DNA from 2 places in the Psychrobacillus sp. NPDC096426 genome. Region 2 is predicted to be linked to the other one. Evidence: a T-box and tRNA genes for the amino acid it is inferred to sense, from the RefSeq annotation. Region 2 holds a T-box; the other holds one or more tRNA genes.
The links. The T-box of region 2 lies ahead of ileS (isoleucine--tRNA ligase). A T-box ahead of a tRNA ligase gene usually reads a tRNA of that ligase, here a tRNA-Ile.
Positions count from the first base shown of each region.

Region 1: it encodes a tRNA-Ile, which carries the amino acid that the T-box ahead of ileS (isoleucine--tRNA ligase) is inferred to sense. The anticodon was not compared.

Region 1 covers NZ_JBIWEX010000020.1:77,609-86,439, reverse strand. Annotated here, with positions in the region: tRNA gene ACIQYS_RS16410 (tRNA-Val) at 25-100, shown strand; tRNA gene ACIQYS_RS16405 (tRNA-Thr) at 115-190, shown strand; tRNA gene ACIQYS_RS16400 (tRNA-Lys) at 197-269, shown strand; tRNA gene ACIQYS_RS16395 (tRNA-Leu) at 293-377, shown strand; tRNA gene ACIQYS_RS16390 (tRNA-Gly) at 395-469, shown strand; tRNA gene ACIQYS_RS16385 (tRNA-Leu) at 485-573, shown strand; tRNA gene ACIQYS_RS16380 (tRNA-Arg) at 590-666, shown strand; tRNA gene ACIQYS_RS16375 (tRNA-Pro) at 674-750, shown strand; tRNA gene ACIQYS_RS16370 (tRNA-Ala) at 766-841, shown strand; tRNA gene ACIQYS_RS16365 (tRNA-Met) at 864-937, shown strand; tRNA gene ACIQYS_RS16360 (tRNA-Ile) at 944-1,020, shown strand; tRNA gene ACIQYS_RS16355 (tRNA-Ser) at 1,033-1,125, shown strand; tRNA gene ACIQYS_RS16350 (tRNA-Met) at 1,199-1,275, shown strand; tRNA gene ACIQYS_RS16345 (tRNA-Asp) at 1,279-1,354, shown strand; tRNA gene ACIQYS_RS16340 (tRNA-Phe) at 1,506-1,581, shown strand; tRNA gene ACIQYS_RS16335 (tRNA-Gly) at 1,589-1,662, shown strand; tRNA gene ACIQYS_RS16330 (tRNA-Ile) at 1,668-1,744, shown strand; tRNA gene ACIQYS_RS16325 (tRNA-Asn) at 1,749-1,823, shown strand; tRNA gene ACIQYS_RS16320 (tRNA-Ser) at 1,830-1,920, shown strand; tRNA gene ACIQYS_RS16315 (tRNA-Glu) at 1,928-1,999, shown strand; tRNA gene ACIQYS_RS16310 (tRNA-Asn) at 2,139-2,213, shown strand; tRNA gene ACIQYS_RS16305 (tRNA-Ser) at 2,220-2,310, shown strand; tRNA gene ACIQYS_RS16300 (tRNA-Glu) at 2,318-2,389, shown strand; gene ACIQYS_RS16295 (1,4-dihydroxy-2-naphthoate polyprenyltransferase) at 2,525-3,436, opposite strand; gene ACIQYS_RS16290 (isochorismate synthase) at 3,599-4,960, shown strand; gene menD (2-succinyl-5-enolpyruvyl-6-hydroxy-3-cyclohexene-1-carboxylic-acid synthase) at 4,953-6,665, shown strand; gene menH (2-succinyl-6-hydroxy-2,4-cyclohexadiene-1-carboxylate synthase) at 6,653-7,474, shown strand; gene menB (1,4-dihydroxy-2-naphthoyl-CoA synthase) at 7,477-8,295, shown strand; gene ACIQYS_RS16270 (o-succinylbenzoate--CoA ligase) at 8,359-8,831, shown strand, end outside.
Region 2 covers NZ_JBIWEX010000021.1:1,577-10,407, forward strand. Annotated here, with positions in the region: gene ileS (isoleucine--tRNA ligase) at 1-1,507, opposite strand, end outside; T-box leader at 1,584-1,807, opposite strand; gene ACIQYS_RS16425 (DivIVA domain-containing protein) at 1,860-2,369, opposite strand; gene ACIQYS_RS16430 (YlmH family RNA-binding protein) at 2,466-3,254, opposite strand; gene ACIQYS_RS16435 (YggT family protein) at 3,302-3,565, opposite strand; gene ACIQYS_RS16440 (cell division protein SepF) at 3,585-4,061, opposite strand; gene ACIQYS_RS16445 (YggS family pyridoxal phosphate-dependent enzyme) at 4,058-4,750, opposite strand; gene ACIQYS_RS16450 (PRC-barrel domain-containing protein) at 4,827-5,066, opposite strand; gene sigG (RNA polymerase sporulation sigma factor SigG) at 5,175-5,957, opposite strand; gene sigE (RNA polymerase sporulation sigma factor SigE) at 6,049-6,756, opposite strand; gene ACIQYS_RS16465 (sigma-E processing peptidase SpoIIGA) at 6,756-7,598, opposite strand; gene ACIQYS_RS16470 (hypothetical protein) at 8,143-8,403, opposite strand; gene ftsZ (cell division protein FtsZ) at 8,727-8,831, opposite strand, start outside.

The DNA of each region.
Region 1 (8,831 bases), on a different contig from region 2:
AATAAACATACATATTAATACCCAGGAGGATTAGCTCAGCTGGGAGAGCATCTGCCTTACAAGCAGAGGGTCGGCGGTTCGAGCCCGTCATCCTCCACCATATTCATTCCAAACGCCGGAGTAGCTCAACTGGTAGAGCAACTGACTTGTAATCAGTAGGTTGAGGGTTCAAGTCCTTTCTCCGGCACCATTGTACGAGCCATTAGCTCAGTTGGTAGAGCATCTGACTTTTAATCAGAGGGTCGTAGGTTCGAATCCTACATGGCTCATCACTTTTATGTGAATTATGTATGCGGGTGTGGCGGAACTGGCAGACGCACTAGACTTAGGATCTAGCGCCGCAAGGCGTGGGGGTTCGACTCCCTTCACCCGCACCATTTAATTTTATAATCGAGCGGAAGTAGTTCAGTGGTAGAACACCACCTTGCCAAGGTGGGGGTCGCGAGTTCGAACCTCGTCTTCCGCTCCATAGATTCACTTAAGTGCCGGGGTGGCGGAACTGGCAGACGCACAGGACTTAAAATCCTGCGGTAGGTGACTACCGTACCGGTTCGATTCCGGTCCTCGGCACCACTTTTATGAAAAATTAGCGCCCGTAGCTCAATTGGATAGAGCGTCTGACTACGGATCAGAAGGTTGTGGGTTCGACTCCTGCCGGGCGCGCCATATATAACGGGAAGTAGCTCAGCTTGGTAGAGCACTTGGTTTGGGACCAAGGGGTCGCAGGTTCGAATCCTGTCTTCCCGACCAGCTATAAAAATATTTGGGGCCTTAGCTCAGCTGGGAGAGCGCCTGCCTTGCACGCAGGAGGTCAGCGGTTCGATCCCGCTAGGCTCCACCATAACAATTATAGCAACAATCTTGGCGGTGTAGCTCAGCTGGCTAGAGCACTCGGTTCATACCCGAAAGGTCGTGGGTTCGACTCCCTCTGCCGCTATATTAAGGACCTTTAGCTCAGTTGGTTAGAGCAGACGGCTCATAACCGTCCGGTCGCAGGTTCGAGTCCTGCAAGGTCCACCAACAACATATTCCGGAGGAATACCCAAGTCTGGCTGAAGGGATCGGTCTTGAAAACCGACAGGCGGGTCATACCGCGCGGGGGTTCGAATCCCTCTTCCTCCTCCATTTTAAATTTGTTGTTAGTTGTATGAAATACATACATAAATAAGCACTTATAATGTTTTAAGTATATTATTATCGCGGGGTGGAGCAGTTCGGTAGCTCGTCGGGCTCATAACCCGAAGGTCACAGGTTCAAATCCTGTCCCCGCAACCAAATGGTCCCGTGGTGTAGCGGTTAACATGCCTGCCTGTCACGCAGGAGATCGCCGGTTCGATCCCGGTCGGGACCGCCATTTAATTTTTGTGAATTTATTAGTTTGAGATTTAGGATAAGCAAGCAGGTCGAGGAAGCAATCGAGCGAAAGAAGGAGCGTACTTAAGTACGTGACTGACAGAGCGAGTGCAGCTGACGAAGAGATGCGCAGCTTAGCGTAAATCGAAGATGGCTCAGTAGCTCAGTCGGTAGAGCAAAGGACTGAAAATCCTTGTGTCGGCGGTTCGATTCCGTCCTGAGCCACCATAGTAATGCGGGTGTAGTTTAGTGGTAAAACCTCAGCCTTCCAAGCTGATGATGAGAGTTCGATTCTCTTCACCCGCTCCAATAATGGGCCTATAGCTCAGCTGGTTAGAGCGCACGCCTGATAAGCGTGAGGTCGATGGTTCGAGTCCATTTAGGCCCACCATTATTCCGAAGTAGCTCAGTGGTAGAGCAATCGGCTGTTAACCGATTGGTCGTAGGTTCGAGTCCTACCTTCGGAGCCATCATATGGGGAAGTACTCAAGTGGCTGAAGAGGCGCCCCTGCTAAGGGTGTAGGTCGGGCAACCGGCGCGAGGGTTCAAATCCCTCCTTCTCCGCCATATGTTTGGCCCCTTGGTCAAGCGGTTAAGACACCGCCCTTTCACGGCGGTAACACGGGTTCGAATCCCGTAGGGGTCATTTTAAAAGCATGTATCCTATTAGGATTAGGAAACATGCTTTTTTATTTCTTAAGAATCATAATAGTTTTCAAATGAGTGGCTCTATGTAGTTCTATTAAACTTAATTAGAGTTCGATTCCATTTAGGTCTACCATTATTCCGAAGTAGCTCAGTGGTAGAGCAATCGGCTGTTAACCGATTGGTCGTAGGTTCGAGTCCTACCTTCGGAGCCATCATATGGGGAAGTACTCAAGTGGCTGAAGAGGCGCCCCTGCTAAGGGTGTAGGTCGGGCAACCGGCGCGAGGGTTCAAATCCCTCCTTCTCCGCCATATGTTTGGCCCCTTGGTCAAGCGGTTAAGACACCGCCCTTTCACGGCGGTAACACGGGTTCGAATCCCGTAGGGGTCATATTTAAAAAGCATGTTTCCAATTAGGAGACATGCTTTTTTCATTTAAGAATCGTAATATTTTTTAATTTAAAGTTTCATATTCATTTAAAAAAGCAAGAAGAAAAATTAATCATTTCTCTTCTTGCTTTTTATTTTATAAGAAGTACCCGATTAATAAGCCTATCCCTAATAGGAACACGAAAATAGTATTCGTGAGTGCTGTATCTTTCATAGCTGGAGCAACTTCAAGTGGATTATCTTTTTCTCTGAATAGTTTAATCGCATGCAATGGTTTTTTAATGCTTAATATAACGAGTAATGCCCATGGTGTAATAATTTGTAGTAAGACTAAGCCTACAATCCAAAGGTAGGATATGATAAAATAAGAAGCTAAAATCGTAATAGCGTTTTTTCTACCAACAAGGATTGCCATCGTTTTTCTGCCGCCTTTTGTGTCTTCCTCAAGATCTCGGATATTATTAGAAAGCATAATCGCCGCTACAAGTAGTGCGCTCGGAATAGAAAGTAGGATGGCAAAGTTAGGTACAGAACCAACTTGAATAAAAGTAGCAATTAATACAATGAGCATACCCATTACTACACCACTAAAAAACTCTCCGAATGGGGTATAGGCAATAGGATAAGGTCCGCCGGTATACAGGTATCCTATTAACATACATGCAGCACCAACAACTAGTAACATCCAAGAAGACTTATAGCAAATGTAGATGCCTAGTAATCCAGCGAGCACATATAACAATAATGCCAACTGCATTACGGTTTTCGGTTTAACGCCATTTCTAACAATAGCTCCGCCGATACCTACGGATTCTTCACTATCAAGCCCTCGTGCAAAATCATAGTATTCATTGAACATATTGGTTGCTGCTTGTATAAAAAGACAAGCAACTAACATAGCTAAAAATAGAAGCCAGTTAATATTTGTGTAATAAAGTGCAATCATCGTCCCCAAGAATACCGGAGCAAATGAAGCAGTTAATGTATGTGGTCTTGTTAATTTCCACCAGACACGCCAGCCTTTGTCGGCTTGTAGTTCATGTGACATAAAATTCTCTCTCCTTTTAAACAATCCATTATCAATATTAGCATATATTCGTTGCAAAATGTGTGCCGAAAAGCGTAGAAAGTTGTATGATTAAGGGTAGAGTAAATAAAACAACAAAACATCACGATAAACTTCAAGATATGAATACGGAGGTAATTTTTAATGCCGAAAACCACCGGTCAAAAGCAAACAACATTACGTTTTTATACAGAAACACTAGAAGTATCTAGATTATCAGCTCATGCTTTTTTTGAAGCAGGAGATGAAAAATATAAAGGGCAACGATTTTTTTGGCAAAACAAAGAAAAAACACTGACGCTAGTTGGCCTAGGTCATGCGCATACACTTACGAATAGTTTAGAAGATAATCGATATGCGGATATCGATGCAAAATGGAAAGAACTATGTAATGCATCGTTGAGAGAACAAGTGGATGTTTCGCCAATTCTTTTTGGAGGATTTGCATTCGATCCCAAAAATACAATTGCATCAGAATGGGACAATTTTCCTTCAGCTTTCTTTGTAGTAGCCACATTCCAATTAGTAATTCAACAAGATCGAGCTTTTGTGAGCATTCATTATATTACAAATGAGGAAGAGAGCGCAGATATATTTGAACGATTACGTGTGGAAAGAGATGCGCTTATACACACTGCCCAAGTAAGAGAGCTACAAACTCATTCAAAGCCTGAGTTAGTAAAACGAGAAGATCGATTAAAAGAGCAGTATTTACATGCGGTGGAAGATGTTACAAAGAGGATTCGTGCGGATGAAGTGAATAAAGTGGTAATTGCTCGGTCGCTTAAGTTAAAGTTTGATAAGGATTTTTCTCCAGCAACGGCAATTTACCATGCTGCCATGGAGCAACCGGAAAGTTATTTGTTTGGCTTAGAAAATGGAGAGCAAATGTTTTTTGGAGCAACACCAGAACGGTTAGTGAAAGTAGAAAACAAAAAAGCACAGTCTGCAGGACTTGCAGGTTCTGTTAGACGTGGTAAAAGTTCAGTGGAAGATAAAGCATTAGGGGAAGCATTACTTGCGGATCCTAAAAACTTAGAGGAACATAAATATGTAGTGGAAATGATTAAGAAAGTATTTACGCAGTATTGTAAAGACCTTAAAGTAAGCGCAAGACCCAAGCTTATGAAAATTAGAGATATACAACATTTATATACACCGATTGAGGGGCATTTGAAAAAGGATTCCTCTTTATTTGAATTAGTACAAGCATTACATCCGACACCAGCTCTAGGAGGAGAACCACGTCAAGATGCGATTAATATAATTCGGGAATCCGAACAAATGAATCGTGGTTATTATGCAGCTCCCATTGGTTGGATTAATACAGAAGGGGACGGGGAGTTCGCGGTCGGTATCCGTTCTGCGTTAATTGAAAACGAACATGCTTATTTATATGCAGGCGGAGGAATTGTAGCGGAATCATCTTCAATTGAAGAATTTGAAGAAACCCGTGTCAAATTTAGACCAATGTTACGCACGCTTGGAGGAAACATGAATGACTAACATCGAGTATTTAACATCCTATGTAAATCAATTTGTAGAAACGATTAAGCAAGCAGACGTTAAACATATCGTCATGTGTCCTGGTTCCAGGTCCACCCCACTTGCTTATGGCTTTGCTAAAAGCAAAGGATTTGAATTTTATCGCCAAACGGATGAACGCTCCGCTGGGTACTTCGCTTTAGGTATTGCGAAAGCAACAAAGGAACCGGTTGTGTTGCTGTGTACTTCAGGGACGGCTGCAGCAAATTTCTTCCCGGCAATTGTAGAAGCTTTTTATGCGCGTGTTCCATTGATAGTTGTGACTGCGGATCGACCACATGAATTACGAGAAGTGGGGGCACCGCAAGCAATTGATCAAATACATCTTTTTGGAAAGCATGTAAAATGGTCAGTTGATTTTCCACTTCCAGAAGAAAATACAGCAAGTTTAAAGTTTATGGAGCGCCATATTCATCGTGCGTTATCCACTTCGAAGACGTTACCGATGGGACCGGTACATATTAATGTGCCTTTCCGAGAACCGCTGTTAGTAAATATGGATCAATCATTACCAGTCCCTGAGGTACAAGTGTCTGAAATAGGGAAGCTTGTTCCAAGTCGTAATTTCACCGAGTGGTATGTAGATGTGCTAATGCGTGAAGAAAAAGGACTACTCATTGTGGGGGATTCCATTCATTCAACGGAAGGTTTTTGGGATTTTGCAAGAACGGTTAAGTGGCCAGTGTTAGTTGATCCTCTTTCTAATTTAAGGACTTCAGTACCCGAAGATTGTATGGATTTATGTATAGACCAATACGATGCTATTTTGAAAAATGATGCTTTTAAACAAGTAGCTATGCCAAATGTTTTGATTCGTTTTGGAGCGCAACCTGTTTCGAAGCCACTTACCTTATTTTTGAAAGCATGTAAACCAGATGTGTATATAGTGGTCGATGAAAGCCCCGTCTTCCGAGATTCTATTCATATCGTGACACATCATGTGCAAGTGGAAGCCACTTATTTATGGATCCCATTAGAAGAAAAACAAGTATCTAGTTATTTGAACAATTGGTCGAAAGCAAATGATATTGCAACGAATCATATACAAACGTATATCGAAAACGAAGAAGATGAAGGTGCACTGGCAGGTATATTATTCGAGGCACTCCCTGATGGGGTAGACTTGTTTGCAAGCAGTAGTATGCCGATTCGAGACGTAGATACGTTTTTCAATAAAACAACGAAAGACGTACAAATTTACGCGAACAGAGGAACGAACGGCATTGATGGCGTAGTATCTACCGCATTAGGTGTACAAGCTGCGACCAAGCGACCTGGCTATTTACTTATCGGTGACCTTGCTTTTTTACATGATGTAAACGGCTTAATCGTTAGTAGATTTCATGAAACGAATTGTACGATTGTTATTATGAATAATGATGGTGGCGGTATTTTCTCTTATTTACCGCAATCGACAGAAACAAATTACTTTGAGCATTTATTTGGGACGCCAACTGGATTAGAGTTTTCGCATATTGCGACAATGTATGATGCACAATATGATGCAGTGCATTCAAAAGATGCATTCGAGCAAGTAATCGTACAACCTAAAACGAAAGATATTCGAATTATTGAAGTGTTTACGAATCGACAATTGAATACAGAAACGCATCGAAAGTTATGGGCAGGTATTTCGGAGGAGTTAGATACCATTTGGAAAGTTTAAATGTGAAGGTTCGTTCGATAAACATGCACATTAAGAGATACAATATCGGAGCTGCAAAAAAAGTTGTATGGTTTCATGGTTTTACGGGTTCTAGTAGTACTTGGGAGGAAGTAATTAGCTTTCTTCCTTCTTCGATGGAACTGTTAACTATTGATCTAATAGGGCATGGACAGACGGATAAACCAAGTGATACCGTATGCTATTTTGTAGAAGAACAAATAGAAGACCTACATGTATTGTTCCAACAACTGGAATGGACTCATTTTACACTTGTTGGGTACTCAATGGGGGGACGTTTGGCTTTAGCATATGCCGCTAAATATCCTGTAGACACATTAATATTAGAGAGTAGTTCCCCAGGCCTCGCAGGTGAAGATGAACGCCAGAAAAGAAAGTTGTCTGATGAATTGCTTGCAGAACGGATTATGAAAGAAGGGGTTATTTCTTTCGTTGATTTTTGGGAGGGTATTCCTTTATTCCAAACCCAAAAAAGACTGTTACCTGAAAAGCAGGCAATGATTCGTGATGAAAGAATTGCTCAGTCAGCAATTGGGCTTAGCAATAGCTTGAAAGGATTTAGTACGGGTGTTCAGCCTTCATATTGGGAAAATTTAAGCGAGATGTCTATTCCCGTGTTTTTATTGGTCGGGGAATTGGATTTGAAGTTTTGTACCATTGCAAGAAGGATGGAAAAGGAGTTGCCGAACGCAAAATTAGAAGTAGTAAAAGATGCCGGGCATGCAATTCATGTGGAAAAACCGAAAATCTTTGCTACAATAATAAAGAAAGTTATTTTAGAGGAGGAATAAAGATGACTCGTGAATGGACAACGCTACATACATATGAAGACATTAAATATGAATTTTATAATGGCATTGCGAAAGTAACGATTAACCGTCCGGAAGTGCGAAATGCATTTCGCCCGAAAACGGTAATGGAAATGATTGATGCATTTTCACGCGCACGTGATGATAAAAACGTTGGGGTTATTATCTTAACTGGAGAAGGCGAGCATGCTTTCTGTTCAGGTGGAGACCAAAAAGTACGGGGCCATGGTGGATATGTTGGAGAAGACGAAATTCCTCGTTTAAATGTACTTGATCTACAACGTTTAATCCGCGTTATTCCAAAACCAGTTGTTGCAATGGTAGCTGGTTATGCAATTGGCGGAGGTCATGTGTTACATGTAGTATGTGACTTAACAATTGCTGCTGATAATGCACGTTTTGGACAAACTGGTCCTAAAGTCGGGTCGTTTGATGCTGGCTACGGTTCAGGCTATCTTGCACGTATTGTTGGACATAAAAAGGCACGTGAGATTTGGTACCTTTGCCGTCAATACGATGCACAGCAAGCACTTGATATGGGGCTAGTGAATACAGTTGTTCCTTATGCGCAACTGGAAGATGAAACAGTACAATGGTGTGAAGAAATGCTAGAAATGAGTCCAACTGCACTTCGCTTCTTAAAAGCGGCAATGAATGCAGATACAGACGGTTTAGCAGGTCTTCAACAATTGGCAGGAGACGCAACACTTCTTTACTACACAACAGATGAAGCAAAAGAAGGACGCGATGCATTTAAAGAAAAACGTAAACCTGATTTTGGCCAATTTCCACGTTTTCCGTGATTGCCTAAAGTGTCTGAGCTGCCCTATTTGTATAGGGCAGCTTCTTTTTGAAAGGAGAATAATATGTATCCGAATTTATTGATAAAACGGGCTAGTCTAACCCCTGATCGAGTTGCTATACGATTTAACGAACAGGAATGGACATTTGCCAAATTGTCAGAAAAAGCAATGGGATTTGCCGAGAAGCTTCATACCAAAGGAATTGAAAAGGGAATGCGAATTGCTATTTTGTCCTCTTCCAATCCAACGTTAGTAGTTGTTTTACATGGATGTATGCAGCTAGGTTGTGAACTTGTCATGTTAAATGAACGATTGTCAGAAGAAGAGTTGAGCTATCAATTAGCTGATAGTGCACCAGATTATTTATTAGTAGATGATCACACGAAAAGAAGTTTATCTTTTACTAAAAAATTTTCATTTGGAGAAATTGAAAATGCTGAACGTTCTTTTTTTGAAGTAGAGAAAGAGTGGTCGAAAGAGCGTACAGTCACAATCATGTATACTTCCGGTACTACTGGAAGACCAAAAGGTGTACG
Region 2 (8,831 bases):
GTAATAGCTCTTTCGCTTCTTTTTGGAACCAAATATTAGACCCATGCTCACGGAACAATGTAGAGACATTCGCAATTGTTTCTGGTGTGATAATTGGCTCTCCGTTTTCCGCGTAGAAAATTGGAATCGGCACGCCCCATGCACGTTGGCGAGAAATAACCCAGTCCCCGCGATCACGAATCATATTATAAAGACGAGTTTCACCCCATGCAGGCGTAAATGCTGTTTCACGAACCGCTTGTAATAATTCATCGCGGAATGCATCAATAGAAGCAAACCATTGTGGTGTAGCACGATAAATAACTGGTTTTTTCGTACGCCAGTCATGTGGATAAGAATGCGTAAAGAATGTTAGTTTTTCAAGTCTACCTAGTTCTTTTAATTTTTCTGTTACTACTTTGTTTGCATCATCATAAAATAGTCCTTCAAAACCAGGTGCTTCATCTGTATAACAGCCACGGTTATCTACAGGGCTTAAAATATCCAAATCATATTGTTTTCCAATTAGATAGTCATCTTCCCCATGACCTGGTGCTGTATGAACGCAACCTGTACCAGCATCCGCCGTTACATGCTCCCCGACCATCACAAGGGAATCGCGATCATAAATTGGATGCTTCGCCACAATATATTCTAAATCTGCACCTTTTACTTCTTGTAGTAGTTCGTATGTTTCCCACTCTAAAGTTTCAGCTAATGATGCTAGTAAATCTTTCGCTACAATGTATTTATTGTCCGCTACTTGTACTACAGCATAAGTGAATTCAGGATGAACGGAAATACCTAAGTTAGCTGGAATAGTCCAAGGAGTTGTCGTCCAAATGATGAATTTTGCATCCGCTGGCACAACATCTTTTGCATCTTTTACTTCGAAGCTTACATAGATGGATGGTGATTTTTTATCTTGGTATTCAATCTCTGCTTCTGCTAATGCAGATTCGGAAGATGGTGACCAGTAAACTGGTTTTAAACCTTTATAAATATATCCTTTTTCAGCCATTTTACCGAACACTTCAATTTGACGGGCTTCAAACTCAGGTTTTAATGTAATATAAGGATTTTCCCAATCCCCACGAACGCCTAAACGACGGAATTGAGCACGTTGGTTGTCGATTTGCTCATAGGCATATTTTTCACAAAGTTCACGGAACTCCGCAACTGTCATTTCTTTTCTTTTTACCCCTTTATTAGTTAACGCTTGCTCGATTGGTAGTCCGTGCGTATCCCAACCTGGAACGTAAGGTACATGATAACCCGTCATGGAGCGATGACGAGTTATCATATCTTTTAGTACTTTATTTAATGCATGCCCGATATGAATATCTCCGTTTGCATATGGAGGTCCATCATGTAGGATGAATTCTGGACGATCCTTTGTACGCTCTAACTGTAATTTGTTAATGTCCATTTCATTCCATTTATCTTGCATTTTCGGTTCATTTGCTGGTAAATTTCCGCGCATTGGGAAATCCGTTTTCGGCATTAATAATGTGTCTTTGTATTCCATTTAAATTCCTCCTTATATTTGAAAAGCGGAAGCGCGATTGAAGTTGGGCTAGACAACAAAAAAACTCCTCATCCCCAAAAGGGACGAGAAGTTTAGACTCGCGGTACCACCCTACTTGCGATTTTGTAAAAAATCGCCGCTTAGTATGCCATAACGGGGCATAAACCGAAGACACTTACTTTCTTTTTGGGTGTCCTTGCTCCAAAGTGATAATCTAAAATAATTTCATTGCTTGAGCTCTCACCATCCTCAAGTCGCTTATTCGAAAACAATTTTAGACGTCTTTTTCAACGCATAATTATATGATATGAAATCATTATAGAAAATGTAAGTCCATCAGTCAAGAATTGTATTATTCTTCTGTCGCCGAAATTCGGTCAAGGCTCTCTGTATCCACATCATACTCCATTAAATGATTCCAGTCATCTGTATTGATCAAATCGAGTTGTGCTTCTACTAGCATTTTAAAACGATTACGGAAAACCTTTGACTGTTTTTTCAAGTCCTCAATTTCAATTGCAACTCTTCTTGCTTTGGATAGTGCTTCATTAACAATACGATCCGCGTTTTTTTCTGCTTCTTTTACGATTAACTTCGCTTCTTTTTGAGAGTTTCTTCGTACTTCTTCAGCAGCTTCCTGTGCGACAACGATAGACTTATGTAAAGTCTCTTCAATCGATGTGAAATGCCCAACTTTTTCGCTTGAAGATTTTAATTTGGTTTCCAGATCTTTTTTTTCTTTTATTAAGATTTCAAGATCTTTCATTATTTGATCAAGGAATTCATTTACTTCATCTTCATTATATCCTCGAAATCCTTTACTAAACTCCTTGTTATGAATATCAAGTGGTGTTAGTGGCATTTGTTCCATCTCCTTTGACTAGACTATCATTCTTCTCTCTATTATACATTTACGTTAGGGGGAATACATCTAAAATTCGAAGATTGTTGCATATTTTTATTTTTTTTGCTCTAAACGACCGATTTGAAGTCGTATTTTATCTTTTTTTGTTCTTCCTTCGATCATTAATAACTTCACTCGTCCCAATCCACGAATGGAAAGTAAGTCTAATTCCTGCAATTCCAAAGAAGTCTGGTCTTTCTCTGCCCAGTTTACTTTCACTTTGCCTCCGGAAATAAGCGAAGCAGACTTTTGTCGAGATATATTAAAAACAGCAGAAAGTACTGTATCTAAACGTAAAGAACTTACCGTCAATGTTTCCATTAACCACTCTTCCGACTGCTCAAAATAATTTAGCTTGTCCTCTACTAATTCCATTTGAACCTTCACTTTTCCTATAGAAGTAAAGTTCGCTCGGACATAGTCCAATACTTCTGAAGCAACAACAAATTGAATGGCACCTTCCACAACGCGAATATCCCCAAATTTACTCCGGTCCATGCCTAGTGACATCATCGACCCAAGTACATCTTTATGCTTCAACGTAACAAACTTCGTCGGATATTTCACTTCCACAACAGATATCGAGAAATCCTCAGTCGTAGGAACAAAATAAGAAGGATACAATAAAACTCTCTTTCGTTCCGCTTGATCTAGCGCACCATTTTCTTCCGAGTGGATTCCTTCATATTGCCTACGAATTGAATCGACGATAAATTGTTGTCTTGGGTCTAAGAAATCCGTTAGTTTCGGTGCATATCTGTTTTCTACTTCATGCATCATACTCACGACTTGCTCTATAAATGGCTGCTCTTCTTTCCTAAAATGTTGTAACACATGTTCCATATAAAGTTATCTCCTTATGTATAATAAAAACCCCACAAATGTGAGGTTCAAATAAATGCTAGTAAAAGATATGCTACTCCATTCATTGCAAGCTGTAAAGTGAAAATGGCAACAATCGGTGAGATGTCAATCATACCTAGTGGTGGGATGATTTTTCGGAATATTGATAAATACGGTTCGCAAATTCTTCCTAAAAACACTCCGATAGTTGATTGCTGAATACTTGGTACCCATGACATTAAAATATAGACGATCAATGCATACGTATATATTGTCACTGCTTGACTTAACAAGCTTAAAAATAAAATCATATTTGAAATTGCTCCTCTATTAATCTAAGTCGTTATAATAATAATCCGAAATGGCTCCTGCTACTTCTACGGAATCTGGTGCACAAAGGAAAATATCTGTACCAACTCGTTGAATGTCTCCACCTAAAGCGTATACGGTTCCGCTTAAAAAGTCGATGATTCTGATTCCTTGATCTTTATCAATACGTTGTAAATTTACAATCACTGCTTTTTTACTTTTCAAGTGTTCTGAAATATCTTGAGCTTCCGCATAAACACGTGGTTCTATTAACATTACTTTAGAAGACTTTTGCACATTTTGAATGCTTACTAAATTTGGTACAGCCGTTTCTTTAGGTGTCGTATTAAATTTACGCTCTTTCATAGGAGTCTTAACCGGTTGTTGTCGCATTTGACTTTCTACTGGTTGTTGCTGAGGTCTTGGCTGCTGTGCCGCTGAATTTTCTTCCTCTTCGTCTAAGTAGAAGAAATTTTTCATCCAGTTTTTCATGCTCATTTAATTTCCTCCCTCTCTTTACCTACTAATGCTGTTCCAATTCTAATAAATGTAGCACCTTCCTCAATTGCAATTTCATAGTCTCCGGACATTCCCATGGATAGCTCAGTACATGGAGCATGGATTAACTTTTTAGCTGCAATTTTTTCTTGTAGTTCTTTTAACTGACGAAAGACATTACGGATAACGGAATAATCGTCTGTATTAGGAGCCATTGTCATCAAGCCAACGACACGTATACGGGAGTAATTTTCTAACTCACTTATAAAAGTCTCTACTTCTCCGATTGAAAGACCATGTTTTGACTCTTCTTCCGATACATTTACTTGTACAAAACAATCTTTTGTGGAAGTTGCTCTTTTCTCAATTTCATCTGCTAAACTAATACGGTCGAGTGAATGCAAATAATCCACAACATTAATGACTGCCTTTACTTTTCTCGTTTGTAGCGATCCTATGTAATGCCATTTGACATTGTCTGAAATGGCATCTAATTTGTTCTTAAGTCCATCTGGTCTATTTTCTCCTAGATGTATCATGCCAGTGTCGATTACTTCTTTCGTACGATCCACGGAAACTTCTTTTGTCACCGCAATAATCGTAACATCCTCCATTTCTCTTTCGGACCGGCTACAAGCTTCTTGAATATGTTCTTTTATTTGTTGTAAATTTTGCTGTACGTTTGTCATATGAAAACCAACTTTTCATCATTTGTTTTTGTTTATTGTATCAATGAAAGACTGATTTATCAATGATGAAACTTGCCTATTCTATGTTTTTCGAAACAATTATTACATCTTTTCCAATTATAGCTATATTTTGAACAGCTATTTTTTGGGTTTCCCTTTTTTTGTTAAAGAAAGTCGGATAAGCTCCATTTGTTTCAACGATAAAAGAAATAATATGCCCGCTTTCTTTATCAACTTCCGCATCAACTATAAATCCTAATAATTGGCCACTACTCGCTTCAATTACTTCCTTTTGCTGTGCATCAGAAAATTTCATAGTTTACCTCCTTCTTAACACATTGTATGAGCGAAATCGTAAAAAAACGCTTCTTCTATGCAGAAAAAGCGTTTCGTTTATTTTTCGTCTTAATATTTGAACAAATAATTATTTAGGATTCAAATGACTTTGAATCGTTGATAGGGCACTTTTTTCTAAGCGGGAAATTTGTGCCTGTGATAATCCTAAATCCTTTGCGATTTCTGTTTGTGTTGCCCCATAATAAATTCTTTTAGTTAATATTTTCTTTTGTCTAGCATCGAGATTTTGGAAACTTTCTTTTACTGTAAAATATGTTACCCATTGCTCTTCGGATACATCATTATCACATAACTGATCCATCATATAAATGGCGTCTCCTCCATCACTAAAAATAGGTTCTTGGAGTGAAACCGGATCTTGAATAGCATCTAAGGAAAGTAATATATCTTCCACTGAGATATCGAGTATTTTCGATAAATCATCTAGTGTTGGTTCTTGTAAATGCTCATTTATATATTGTTCTTTTGCTTTCATCGCTTTATAGGCAATATCTCTTAACGACCTAGAAACACGTACAGAGTGATGATCGCGTAAATGTCTTTTAATTTCTCCAATAATCATCGGGACAGCATACGTGGAAAAACGAACGTTATGCTTTAAGTCAAAGTTCTCTATGGACTTAATCAGTCCAATACATCCAACCTGGAACAGGTCATCTGCTTGTTCCCCGCGGTATGCAAATCGTTGAACAAGACTTAAAACTAGCCTTAAATTACACATAACTAGTTCTTCTTTAACTGACTCTTCACCTGCTTGTAACCTGATAAACAATTCTTTCATTTCTTCATGCTTAAGTAAAGGAAGCTTAGATGTATCAATGCCGCATAATTCTACTTTTGTTCTCGTCATAGATCTTCCTCCGGACTTTTTAATTGGTTCTTAATCAGTTTGTCCGGTGGAGTAAAGATTATTCCGAGGGAGAGTCATCCAATTTCACCCATCATGCAATTGGTTCATTTAACAGCTCTTTTAAGTCTAAAATTATTTTCTTTTCTAAACGAGATATATATGACTGCGAGATGCCTAAATGATCCGCGACTTCTTTTTGCGTCATTTCTTCTTTTCCATTCAAACCAAAGCGACATTGCATTATATATTTTTCGCGATTTCCAAGTAAATTAATCGCTTCAAACACGTGTTGTCGCTCTAGTTTTTTTTCTACATCTTCAATGATTAGATCTTCACTCGTTCCTAATATATCAGATAAAAGCAATTCATTTCCGTCTGAGTCAGAATTTAATGGTTCATCAAAAGAAACTTCTGATTTCATGCGATTCGTTTTTCTTAGATGCATTAATATTTCGTTTTCAATACATCTTGATGCATATGTAGCAAGCTTAATCCCTTTATCGAGATTAAATGTTTCTACCGCTTTAATAAGTCCAATTGAACCGATACTGATGAGATCTTCAATATTCGTATTTGTTTGATCAAACCTTCTTGCAATATACACAACAAGTCTTAAATTCCGTTCGATTAATATATCTCTTGCACGCTCGTTTCCATCCATAAAAGCTAAAAGCATTTCACGTTCTTCTTCTCTTGTTAGCGGTTTTGGTAATGATTCATTACCACCGATGTAATGTACTCCGCTTCTTTTAAAAGATAATATCCAATAATATATTCGGCGCAAAAATCTCAACAGCATTATCTAACACTCCTTTTCTTTAAATGGAAATAAGAAGAACTATGCAAAATTCCATCTGCTCCATGTGGAAATTTATCTTTCACTCTTGTCATGACAATATATCCTTTAGGTAATGGCAAATCATTTACTATCCATTCTTCATACTTTATCCCAATTACCCAAGTCTTCTCTTTTTGTATCGTAGATATTGGTATTAATCGTAATTTTGTAGCATATTCTTTGGAGAGTTTGTCCAGTCCTTTATCTTTATCAAACTCCCAGTCACTAATCGCATGAAACAATTTTTTTGGTAACACATCCTGTAACACTTCAGCCGCAACGAAATGTACTGGATCATTGGAAAGTGGTTCTTTACATACATTCCCTGAATCAATAAAAAGAGTTAACTCCTTTGTTTCCCCAAACAAGGTTATATGAGAGGCATATAATAACTCTCTTTCTGCATTCGAAATGTTTAGATGTAGCACATGTTTAGTTAAGAAGTATAGTCCGCCGATTGCGATTAGTGCAAAATTTACTATCATAAATCCATTATTACTATTGCTATACATCGGTGCTATTGCGGTTAGTAATCCGCCAGCAAAAATGCTTGCAAGTAATGTCAATGTAATCGCTTTAACGATTTGTGTACGTTTGTTCCAAAAAGCAATGCCAATCATCACAAAAAAAGATAAAAATACCGTACTTATATGATGAGAGAAAATGACTGTAATCACTCCAGCAGTAAAAGCTGAAAGGAACAAATATCTTTTTTGGTTTTCTATCCAACCAATTTTATTTGCAAATGCTAACACGGTATAGTTGAAAAAAGTATTAGTTGCAATCATGACTTCCGCGTACATGATTCTCCCTCCTTTTTTACTAAATGGTACCATGTCACTTTTAAAAACTTTGTCAAAAGAACGGTGGAAAAGCACCTTTTTTAACGACAAAAAAACATAATAAAAAAACTGCATGTCTATAAGATAGTTCACAGTATAGGAATAATGGGTCAAGGAATTAACCGCTAGGATTTCCGCTACAGGGCTTGCTAACTGAGTAGTGCCGTTGCTCTAAATCTAATCTCATATCCAATAACTGGTTAAGAACAACAACCAGACACCGGGAGCAATCATTTCTTAAAAGAACGAGTTAATTTGGAAAGAGATGACGATAAATATGCGACATCATCCAAATAAATGGCTGGATGAAATGTACTTGGAGGGAGGATTGTCCAATTATTTTAGGGGATTGTCCAACTTTGGGGAGAGATTGTCCAACTTTAGGGAGGGATCGTCCAACTTCTAAACGATTGTCCAACTTTCATGCTTGATTGTCCAACTATTTGAGGGGATTGTCCAGGTTTAGTAAGAGTTCGTCCAAGTTTAGGGAGGGATCGTCCAAGTTCTAAACGATTGTCCAACTTCGGGGAGAGATTGTCCAAGTTCTAAACGATTGTCCAACTTTCATGCTAGATTGTCCATCTATTTGAGGGGATTGTCCAGGTTTAGTAAGAGTTCGTCCAACTTTAGGGAGGGATCGTCCAAGTTCTAACTCTTGGCCAACTTTCATGCTAGATTGTCCATCTATTTGAGCTGATTGTCCAGGTTTAGTAAGAGTTCGTCCAACTTTGGGGAGGGATCGTCCAAGTTCTAAACGATTGTCCAACTTTCATGCTAGATTGTCCATCTATTTGAGGGGATTGTCCAGGTTTAGTAAGAGATTGTCCAACTTTGGGGAGGGTTCGTCCAAGTTCTAAACGATTGTCCAACTTTCATGCTAGATTGTCCATCTATTTGAGCTGATTGTCCAGGTTTAGTAAGAGATTGTCCAACTTTGGGTAGAGTTCGTCCATGTTATTATTCTAGTGCAGCGGAAATCATAACGGACACTTAATATACGAAGCCCCATATTAATAATTTCCCATACAAAAAACTATCTCCAAATCGATTTTGATCGAATTTGAAGATAGCTTTATCAGTCATTTTATATTATCGACGTTGACGATTTCTTAAGAACGTTGGGATGTCTAGTGCATCTTCTTGTGGATGGTTAGACACTTGACGTTCCCGTTCATGTTGTACTGGTTGTTGTAT